One region of the Microbacterium sp. 22195 genome, then DNA from elsewhere that is predicted to be linked to it. Evidence: predicted binding sites of a transcription regulator. Region 1 holds the regulator's gene; the other holds the start of a gene.

Region 1 (4,649 bases):
CGCCGTACTCACCCCGCTCGCCGTTCCCGAGGTCGTCGAGCTCGTCGACCGGCTCCCCATCGACGATGCCGCGATCGTGTACCGCCTGCTCGCCAAGACCCGCGCCCTCGAAGTGTTCGAGGCCCTCTCCCCCGGCACGCGCGGCGACCTGGTGCAGGCGCTGCGCAACGTCGAGATCACCGCGCTGTTCGCCGAGATGGATCCGGACGACCGCGTCTGGCTGCTCGACGAGCTGCCGGCGTCGGTGGCACCCCAGCTGCTGCGCGGTCTCACCCGGCAGGAGCGCGACCTCACCTCCGGGATGCTCGGCTACCCGCAGGACTCCATCGGGCGCCGCATGAGCCCGGAGTTCGTGACGACGCACCCGCAGCTGACCGTCCGTGAGACGTTCACGCGCATCCGCGCCGCGCTCGACAGCGCCGAGACCGTGTACACCGTGCCGGTGACCGACGCCCGCCGCGTGGTGGGGGTCGTCAGTCTGCGCGATCTGATGTCGGCGGATGAGGATGCCGTGATCGCCGACGTGATGAGCGAGCCGCACGTCGCCGAGGTGACGGAGGACGCCGAGACCGCTGCCCGCCGCGCCACCGACTACAGCCTGCTGGCCCTTCCGATCGTGGACGGCGAGCAGCGGCTGGTGGGCATCCTTACCATCGACGACGCGGCGCGCATCCTCAAGCAGGAGGAGAGCGAGGATGCCGCGCGCCAGGGCGGCGTGGAGCCGCTGCGCCGCTCGTACCTGGGGACGCCCATCCGTCAGCTGGTGCGCTCGCGCGTGGTGTGGCTGCTGGTGCTCGCGGTCGGCGCGACGCTGACCGTGCAGGTGCTGGACACCTTCGAGGCGACGCTCGCGCAGATGACGGTGCTCGCGCTGTTCGTGCCGCTGCTGATCGGCACCGGCGGCAACACGGGCAACCAGGCCGCGACCACGGTGACGCGGTCGCTCGCACTGGGTGAAGTGACGCCTCGCGACGTGCTGCGGGTGCTCTCCCGCGAGATCAGGGTCGGATTCTGCCTGGGGCTGCTGCTCGGGGCGCTCGGCTTCGTGATCGCGGGCCTGGTCTACGAATGGCACGTCGGCCTGGTGATCGGCCTCACCCTGGTCGCGGTCTGCACGGTCGCGGCATCCGTCGGCGGGATGATGCCCCTGGCAGCCCGTGCGATCCGCGTCGACCCGGCCGTGTTCTCCAACCCGTTCATCACGACGTTCGTCGACGCGACCGGGCTGGTCATCTACTTCCTGATCGCGAAGACCGTGCTGGGCCTGTGAGGCTCAGCACGGTCCGCTCGTCGGATCAGCTGTAGGTCTCGAGCACTCGGCGAGTGGGTCAGCTGACGTCCAGGTGGCAGTTCGTCCCGTTGTGACAGCGGCCCCACGCGTTCAGGTCGCAGTTCGTCCCGGTATCGCGTGCTGATAGCGGGACGAATCGCGACCTGGAGGAAGGTGGAATGCCGGTAACGGGACAAATCGCGACCTGGAAGGGAATCGTAGTGTCGCCTCGACCGCGGCGGTTCTCAGGCTCCGCCGCGCGGAGCCTCGTCGTCGGCATCCGCGTCGTCCTCGGGCGCCGGGACCGGCCGTGGACGCCACAGCACAACCTCGGTGGAGCGGCGGATGCGCCGGCCGGATGCCAGCGAGACGATCGACCCGGTCGCCCCGGCGGCGAAGACGCGAACGCCGGGGCGGCTCTCCCGTTCGGCGCGCAGAGCGCCCTCGAGCTCGGTGACGCGGGAGCGCAGCATCCGCACCTCGTCCTCCAGGTCGAGCAGCCGGGCGATCGCCGGGAGACTCATCCCCTCGCTCGACAGCTGCGCGACTTCGCGGAGCTGCTCGATGTCGCGCATCGAGTAGCGCCGCGAGCCGCCGCGCGTGCGGCCGGGCACCACCAGGCCGATGCGGTCGTACTGCCGCAGCGTCTGGGGGTGCATGCCGGCCAGCTCGGCGGCGACTGCGATCGCGAAGACAGGGGATTCGGCATCCATGTCAGGCCTTGGCCTTCGCCATCATCTCGGCCCGCGGGTTCTCGGTGGGCTCGAGCTCGTGGAAGCGCTGCAGCGCTTCGCGCGCGGCGTCGTCGAGGTGCGTCGGCACGGCCACCTGCAACTCCGCGAGCAGGTCGCCCGTGCCCTTCTTCGCCGACGCGATGCCCCTGCCCTTGACGCGCAGCACGCGCCCGGAGGGCGTGCCCGGGGCGACCCGCAGCTTGACCGTCTCGCCGCCCAGTGTGGGCACCTCGATGGTCGCGCCGAGCGTCGCCTCGGTGAACGTGACGGGCACGGTCAGCCGCAGGTTCAGTCCCTCGCGGGTGAACACCGGATGCGGGCGCACCGTGACCTGAACGACGATGTCGCCGGGCTCCCCGCCGTCGGGCGAGGGGCGGCCTCGGCCGCGCAGACGGATCTTCTGACCGTCTGCGACGCCCGCGGGCACCTTGATCTTGAACGGCTTGCCGTCCTCGGCCTGCAGGGTGATGGTCTCGCCCTGCGCGGCGGTGACGAAGTCCAGGGTGGTGCGGGCCGTGACGTCGGCGCCCTTCTGCGGGCCGCCGAAGCCACGGAATCCGCCCGACGACTGCCCGAACCGGCCACTGCCGAAGGAGCCGCCGCCCTGGTTGAACATCGAGAAGATGTCGTCGAAGTCGGCCTGACGGCCGCCGCCCTGCCCGAACCGGCTGAACACGTCCTCGAAGCCGCCCGCGCCACCGCCGCCGGGCGCGGTGAAACGCGCCCCCGAGCCCATCGCGCGGATCTCGTCGTACTCGCGACGCTGCTCGGCATCGCTGAGCACGCTGTACGCCTCGCTGATCTCCTTGAACTTCGCCTCGGCCGCCGCATCACCCGGGTTGGAGTCCGGGTGGTACTTGCGCGCGAGCTTGCGGTACGTCTTCTTCAGTTCCGCGTCGGAGATGTCCTTCGAGACGCCGAGCGTCTTGTAGAAGTCCTTGTCGAACCAATCCTGGCTGGCCATCGATCACCTACTCCGCAGGGACGGCGACGACGACCTTCGCCGGGCGCAGCTCGACATCGCCCAGCCGGTAGCCGACCTCGACGACCTCGAGGATGGTCGAGGTGGTGGCACCGGGGGTGGGCTGCTGGAAGATCGCCTCGTGCTGCTGCGGGTCGAACTCGTCGCCCTTCTCGCCGTAAGCGACGACGCCGAGCTTCTCGACCACGCCGCGCAGCTTCTCGGAGATCACGGCGAAGGGAGAGCCCTCCTCCAGATCGCCGTGCTGCTGCGCGCGGTCGAGGTCGTCCAGCACGGGGAGAAGGCCCTTGGCCACCTCGCCCTTGGCGCGGGCGATCTCGACGTGGCGCTGCTCCTCGGTGCGGCGCCGGTAGTTGGCGTACTCCGCGGTCAGCCGCTTCAGGTCGTTGAGCAAGGCGTGCTCGGCGTCCACGATGCCGGCATCCGAACCGTCCTCGCTGGACGCCTCAGGCGTCTGCTCGGCGTTCAGGATGTCGTCGACCGTGAAGTCGTCGTCCGAGCCCTCGGCCGCGGAGGCCTCGGCGGAGTCCTGGTTCACCTGCGGCTCGGGGCCGGATGCCGCAGCATCCGACCCCGCACCCTCAGGCTGAACCTCGTCGTTCTCGTCGAAGTTCTTGTCCGTCATGGTTACTTGCTCTCGTCCTCGTCGTCCACGACCTCGGCGTCCACCACGTCCTCGTCGGACCCGGCGTCAGCGGAGGCGCCTGCGTCACCAGCGGCAGCGCCGGATGCGGCATCCGCCTGGGACTGAGCGTAGATGGCCTCGCCCAGCTTGCCCTGCGACGCGTTGAGCTTGTCGAACGCGGCCTTGACCGCGTCGTCGTCCTCACCGGCGAGAGCCGTCTTCAGAGCGTCGACGTCGCCCTGCACTTCGGACTTGACGTCCTCGGGCAGCTTGTCCTCGTTCTCCTTGATGAGCTTCTCGATCGAGTACGCGAGCGACTCGGCCTGGTTGCGCTGCTCCAGGGCCTCGGCGCGCTTCTTGTCCTCGGCGGCGTGCTCCTCGGCCTCGCGCACCATGCGCTCGATGTCGTCCTTCGACAGCGACGAGCCGCCGGTGATGGTCATCGACTGCTCCTTGCCGGTGCCCTTGTCCTTAGCGGACACGTGCACGATGCCGTTGGCGTCGATGTCGAAGGTGACCTCGATCTGCGGGATGCCGCGGGGAGCCGGGGCGATGCCGGTCAGCTCGAAGGTGCCGAGCGGCTTGTTGTCGCGGGTGAACTCGCGCTCGCCCTGGAAGACCTGGATCGCGACCGACGGCTGGTTGTCGTCGGCGGTGGTGAAGGTCTCGCTGCGCTTGGTCGGGATGGCCGTGTTGCGGTCGATGAGCTTGGTCATGCGGCCGCCCTTGGTCTCGATGCCGAGGCTCAGCGGGGTGACGTCGATCAGCAGGACGTCCTTGCGCTCGCCCTTCAGGACACCGGCCTGCAGGGCGGCGCCGACGGCGACGACCTCGTCCGGGTTGACGCCCTTGTTGGCCTCCTTGCCGGTCTCGCGCTTGACGAGCTCGGCGACGGCCGGCATACGGGTCGAACCGCCGACCAGCACGATGTGGTCGATGTCGCCGACCTTGATGTTCGCCTCGCGGATGACATCCTCGAACGGCTTCTTGGTGCGGTCGAGCAGGTCCTTGGTGAGGTCCTCGAACTTGGCGCGGGTC
Region 2 (4,649 bases), on a different contig from region 1:
GCCGGCGAGGCCTCGGGCCCGCTCGCGCTGCTCGACGGTGAACCGGCGGTGCGCTGGTCGGCGACCGGCGGGCTGATGCCCCTGGCAGGCTACCTGGACGAGAAGATCGCCCTGTTGCAGAGCTGACGTCCGTGTTGCGGGGTGCCCATTGCGGGCGCTCAGCCCCCGAGCATGGCCGGGAACCGTCCCAGCAGGTCGGCTCCGTCGACGGATGCCGACAGCACCATCCGCTCGGTGGCCGCGTACTCGCTCGGGTCGAAGTAGCCGGACGCGCGGTACACCGCCATCCGATCGGCGAAGTCCTGCGGTGACGCCTCGGGGTGGAACTGCGTGGCGTACAGGTGCTCGCCGACCCGGTACGCCTGCACCGGGCAGTCGTCCTTGGTGGCCAGCAGCACGGCACCCGGCGGCGTCTCGGCTGCGGACTCCTTGTGCGCGGTGAACACGCTCATCGACGGCGCGTTCGGGCCGAAGAGCGGATCCTCCGCGCCGTCGGCGGTGAGACGGATGCGCGACGCCTGCACCCGCTCGGGGTGCTCCATCGTGACGCGGCCGCCCAGCATCCGGGTCACGACGCCGATCCCGTAGCAGGTGAACAGCGCCGTGGCGGCGCCGGTGAGGGCACGGTCCGCGATGCGCTCCAGGTCGCGTTCGACCGTCTTCTGCGTCTCGTCCTTCACGGCGTCCGTGACGTTGAACGGCGAGCCGCCGATCACGAAGCCGTCGTACTGCTGCCACTCGACGGTCTCCAGCGAGGCGTGCAGCAGGTCGAGGCGATCCAGCTGCGGGATGCCGAGGTCGCGGGCGAAGGAGCGGTGCTCGGCATCGGCCGCGCTGCGCTCCGGGCGCACGCAGACGTAGAGCACCGAGGACATGCGATCGAGTCTATTCGCGGATTTGCGCTCGGCCGGGAATAGGCGTCATCATCTGTTGTTGAACTTGACAGAAGTACGCTCAAGTTTGAGAGGAAACCCCATGCCCAACGACTTCAACGAGGCGGGCTCGGGCTCGTTCGACGAGTTCCTGGCCCGTTACCTCGCAGGTGAGCAGGCCCGGCAGGCGCGATCGATCGACCTCAGCCGCTTCCTCACCGCGCGCACCCAGCAGATCCTGCAGCGTGCCGGTCGTTTCGCGCTCGAGCGCGGTCAGACCGAGCTCGATGCGCTGCACGTCCTGCGCGTGATCGTCGCTGACGAGGCCGTCGCCGAGGCGATCTCCCGGATCGGCGTCGACCCCGCCGCGATCGTGGATGCCGTGGATGCGCGCCTGCCGATGCCCGGCGAGTCCTCCGACGACGGCGCCGCCACGATCACCCCGAGCGCCAGCCGGGTGCTGTTCCACGCCTACCAGGTGGCCCGTTCCTCGGGCTCCACCTATATCGAGCCGGAGCACGTGTTCTTCGCGCTCGTGATCGGTCAGGATGCGCCCTCCGGCCAGATCCTCGCGCGCGCCGGGGTCACCGCCGAGGCGCTCACGCAGAGCCTGCGCGGAGAGCCGGTGCACGCCGGCGTCGCACCGCAGGACGAGCACGCCGAGAACACGGCATCCGAGACCCCGATGCTGGACAAGTACGGCCTCGACCTCACCGCTCGCGCCCGCGCAGGCGAACTCGACCCCGTGATCGGCCGCAGCGTCGAGATCGAGCAGACCATCGAGATCCTCAGCCGCCGCACCAAGAACAACCCGGTGCTGATCGGTGAGGCCGGCGTCGGCAAGACGGCGATCGTCGAGGGTCTGGCCCGCGCGATCGTCGAGGGCGCGGTGCCCGCCGCGCTGAAGGACCGTCGCGTGGTGTCGCTCGACCTGCCCGGCATGCTCGCCGGCACCCGCTACCGCGGCGACTTCGAGGAGCGTCTCACCAAGACCATGGACGAGATCTCCGCCCACAAGGGCGAGATCATCGTGTTCCTCGACGAGCTGCACACCGTGGTCGGTGCGGGCGGCTCCGGCGAGGGCGGCACGGATGCCGGAAACATCCTCAAGCCCCGCCTGGCCCGCGGCGACCTGCACCTCGTCGGTGCGACCACGCTGAGCGAGTACCGCAGGATCGAGAAGGACCCGGCGCTGGAGCGCCGCTTCCAGCCTGTGAAGGTGGGCGAGCCCTCCATCGAGGACGCCGTGCGCATCCTGCAGGGGCTGAAGCCCGCCTATCAGGAGCACCACGACGTGACGTTCACCGACGAGTCGATCCGTGCGGCCGTCGAGCTGAGTGCGCGGTACCTGCCCGACCGGGTGCTGCCCGACAAGGCCATCGACCTGATCGATCAGGCCGGTGCCCGGCTGCGTCTGCGGCTCGGAGTGGTGCCGGATGTCAGCGCGCTGATGGCGGAGCTGGCCGATCTCGAGTCGCGCAAGAACGCCGCGGTCGGCGCCGAGCACTACGAGGAGGCCTCCCGCATCCGCGACGAGATCGCCGACGTGCAGCGCCGGATCGACGAGTCGCGCACGTCCGCGTCCGGTTCCGCCTCGGGTGAGGCCGTGGTCGACGAGGCGCAGATCGCCGCCGTGATCTCGCGTGCCACCGGAATCCCCGTCAGCCGGCTGACCGAGAGCGAGCGCTCGCGGCTGCACGAGCTGGAGGCCGATCTGCATGCCCGTGTGATCGGGCAGGACGACGCGGTGACCGCGGTCGCGCGCGCCGTGCGTCGCAGTCGCACCGGGATGGGCGACGCCCGTCGTCCCGTCGGCTCGTTCCTGTTCCTCGGCCCCACCGGCGTCGGCAAGACCGAGCTGGCCAAGGCCCTGGCCGATCGCCTGTTCGACGACGAGAACGCCGTGATCCGCTTCGACATGAGCGAGTTCGGCGAGCGGCACACGGTGTCGCGTCTGGTCGGTGCCCCTCCGGGATACGTCGGCTACGACGAGGCCGGTCAGCTCACCGAGCGCGTGCGGCGCAACCCGTACTCGATCGTGCTGTTCGACGAGATCGAGAAGGCGCACCCCGACGTGTTCAACCTGCTGCTGCAGGTGCTCGACGACGGTCGCCTGACCGACGGGCAGGGTCGCACGGTCGACTTCCGCAACACGGTGATCGTGATGACCTCGAACATCGGCTCGGAGTTCCTGGCCTCGCGGTCGGGCGCACTCGGGTTCGTGGCGTCGCAGGATGCCTCGGGCTTCGCCTCCCAGGAGGATCTGAAGGCCCGTGTGATGGGCAAGCTGCGCGAGGCGATGCGGCCGGAGTTCCTGAACCGGATCGACGAGATCGTGATCTTCCAGAAGCTGACGCAGACGGAGATCGGCGAGATCGTGCGGCTCATGCTGCAGGCGACGGCCGCGCGGCTCGCGGGTCGCGAGGTCTCGTTCGAGGTCACGGATGCCGCGGTGGCGTGGCTGGGCGAGCACGGCTACGAGCCGGAGTACGGCGCGCGCCCGCTGCGCCGCCTGATCCAGAACGAGGTGGACGACCGCATCGCGGATCTGTTCGTCGCGGGTTCGCTGGTCGACGGCGGCCGGGTGGTCGTGGATGCCGCGGAGGGAGCCCTCACCGTCAGCTCCGCCGCTCATCTGGCGACAGCGGCCTGACCTTCATGTGGCTCGAATGGCCGTCTCACCCTCGGGTGAGGCGGCCATTCGCATGAGCGGCCTCGGCTCCTGCGGCGGGCTCAGCGCGAGGAGTTCGCGGTGCGCCCGCGCACGATGCCGATGAAGGTCTCGACATCGGGCGTGGTGATGTCACGCGGCCAGGCCAGGGCGACGGTCGAGGTCGGGCCGTCGCGGAGCATGCGGTAGTCGGCGTCCTTGCGCTTGTGCAGTCGCGCCAGCGACATCGGCACGATCAGGATGCCGACCCCGGAGGCGACGGTCGCCACCGCATCCTCGGTGGTCTCGATCGTGGGGAACCGCGGGGGGACGGTGGGGACGTCCAAGGGCCCGAGCACGTCGTCGCCCGGCGTGATCAGCACCTCGCCGGCGAGGTCATCGGCGGTGAGCTCGTCTGCGGCCATCAGGTGCGACTCCTTCGCCGCGATGACCACGGGCAGCTCGTCGTAGAGCGGGATCACGTGCAGGTCGTCCGCACGCGCCACCGGCAGCCGCACGAGCGCGAGGTCGACCTCGGCGAGCTGCTCGCGCTGCTCGGCGAACGACATCGGCACCAGCTCGAGCTCGACGTGCGGCATCCGCTCCTTCCAGGTGTCGATCCACCTGCCGGGCGTCGTGCCGGGGACCAGGCCGAGCCGCAGGGTGCGCGGCTCCTCGGGCGCCGGTCGCGGCTGCGGCGAGGGCTTCTTCGGTGCAGCCTTCCGCGGCGCGGGATTCTGCTGCGCCTTCTTCGACGCCGGCTTGCCCGGGCGCGGACGTGCGGGGCGGCGCCGGTCGTTCTTCATGGGTTCAGGGTATCCGGGCGGCGGCGTCGGCTGCTGAGAACAGGAGAGCAGTCGAGAACAGGGGATGCTGCGCTCAGGCCTCGGGACGGATCGCCACGCAGCACTGGCCGACGTGCGGCTCGCCGTGCGCCTGCAGGTGCGTGCAGTCCATGCCCTCGAGGATGCCGCCGATCAGCGAGAGGTTCGCCGAGCACACCAGCGCGGTGTGATCGCGGGCCAGCGAGTCGAATGGGCAGTTGGCGAGCATGAGCGCGCCGTCCTCCTCGTGCGGCTCGAAGCCCTGGGCCGCGAGCACCGCGGAGACCCGATCGAGGTCGCCCG

Evidence for each region. Region 1 encodes HspR, which represses chaperone genes until heat shock. Its sites were predicted from a motif close to AAGTTGAGTCNNNNNGACTCAACTT; they were not measured.
Region 2: ACTJJ4_RS09035 (ATP-dependent Clp protease ATP-binding subunit) is a predicted target of HspR. The motif match lies at 937-961, and genes of this name have one in related genera.

What each region holds. Positions count from the first base shown of each region.
Region 1 covers NZ_JBQEPE010000004.1:226,298-230,946, forward strand. Annotated here, with positions in the region: gene mgtE (magnesium transporter) at 1-1,270, shown strand, start outside; gene ACTJJ4_RS13695 (heat shock protein transcriptional repressor HspR) at 1,516-1,983, opposite strand; gene ACTJJ4_RS13700 (DnaJ C-terminal domain-containing protein) at 1,985-2,968, opposite strand; gene grpE (nucleotide exchange factor GrpE) at 2,976-3,611, opposite strand; gene dnaK (molecular chaperone DnaK) at 3,614-4,649, opposite strand, start outside.
Region 2 covers NZ_JBQEPE010000002.1:208,459-213,107, forward strand. Annotated here, with positions in the region: gene ACTJJ4_RS09025 (glutaminase) at 1-126, shown strand, start outside; gene ACTJJ4_RS09030 (glutamine amidotransferase-related protein) at 159-875, opposite strand; gene ACTJJ4_RS09035 (ATP-dependent Clp protease ATP-binding subunit) at 976-3,525, shown strand; gene ACTJJ4_RS09040 (LysR family substrate-binding domain-containing protein) at 3,606-4,328, opposite strand; gene ACTJJ4_RS09045 (helix-turn-helix transcriptional regulator) at 4,402-4,649, opposite strand, start outside.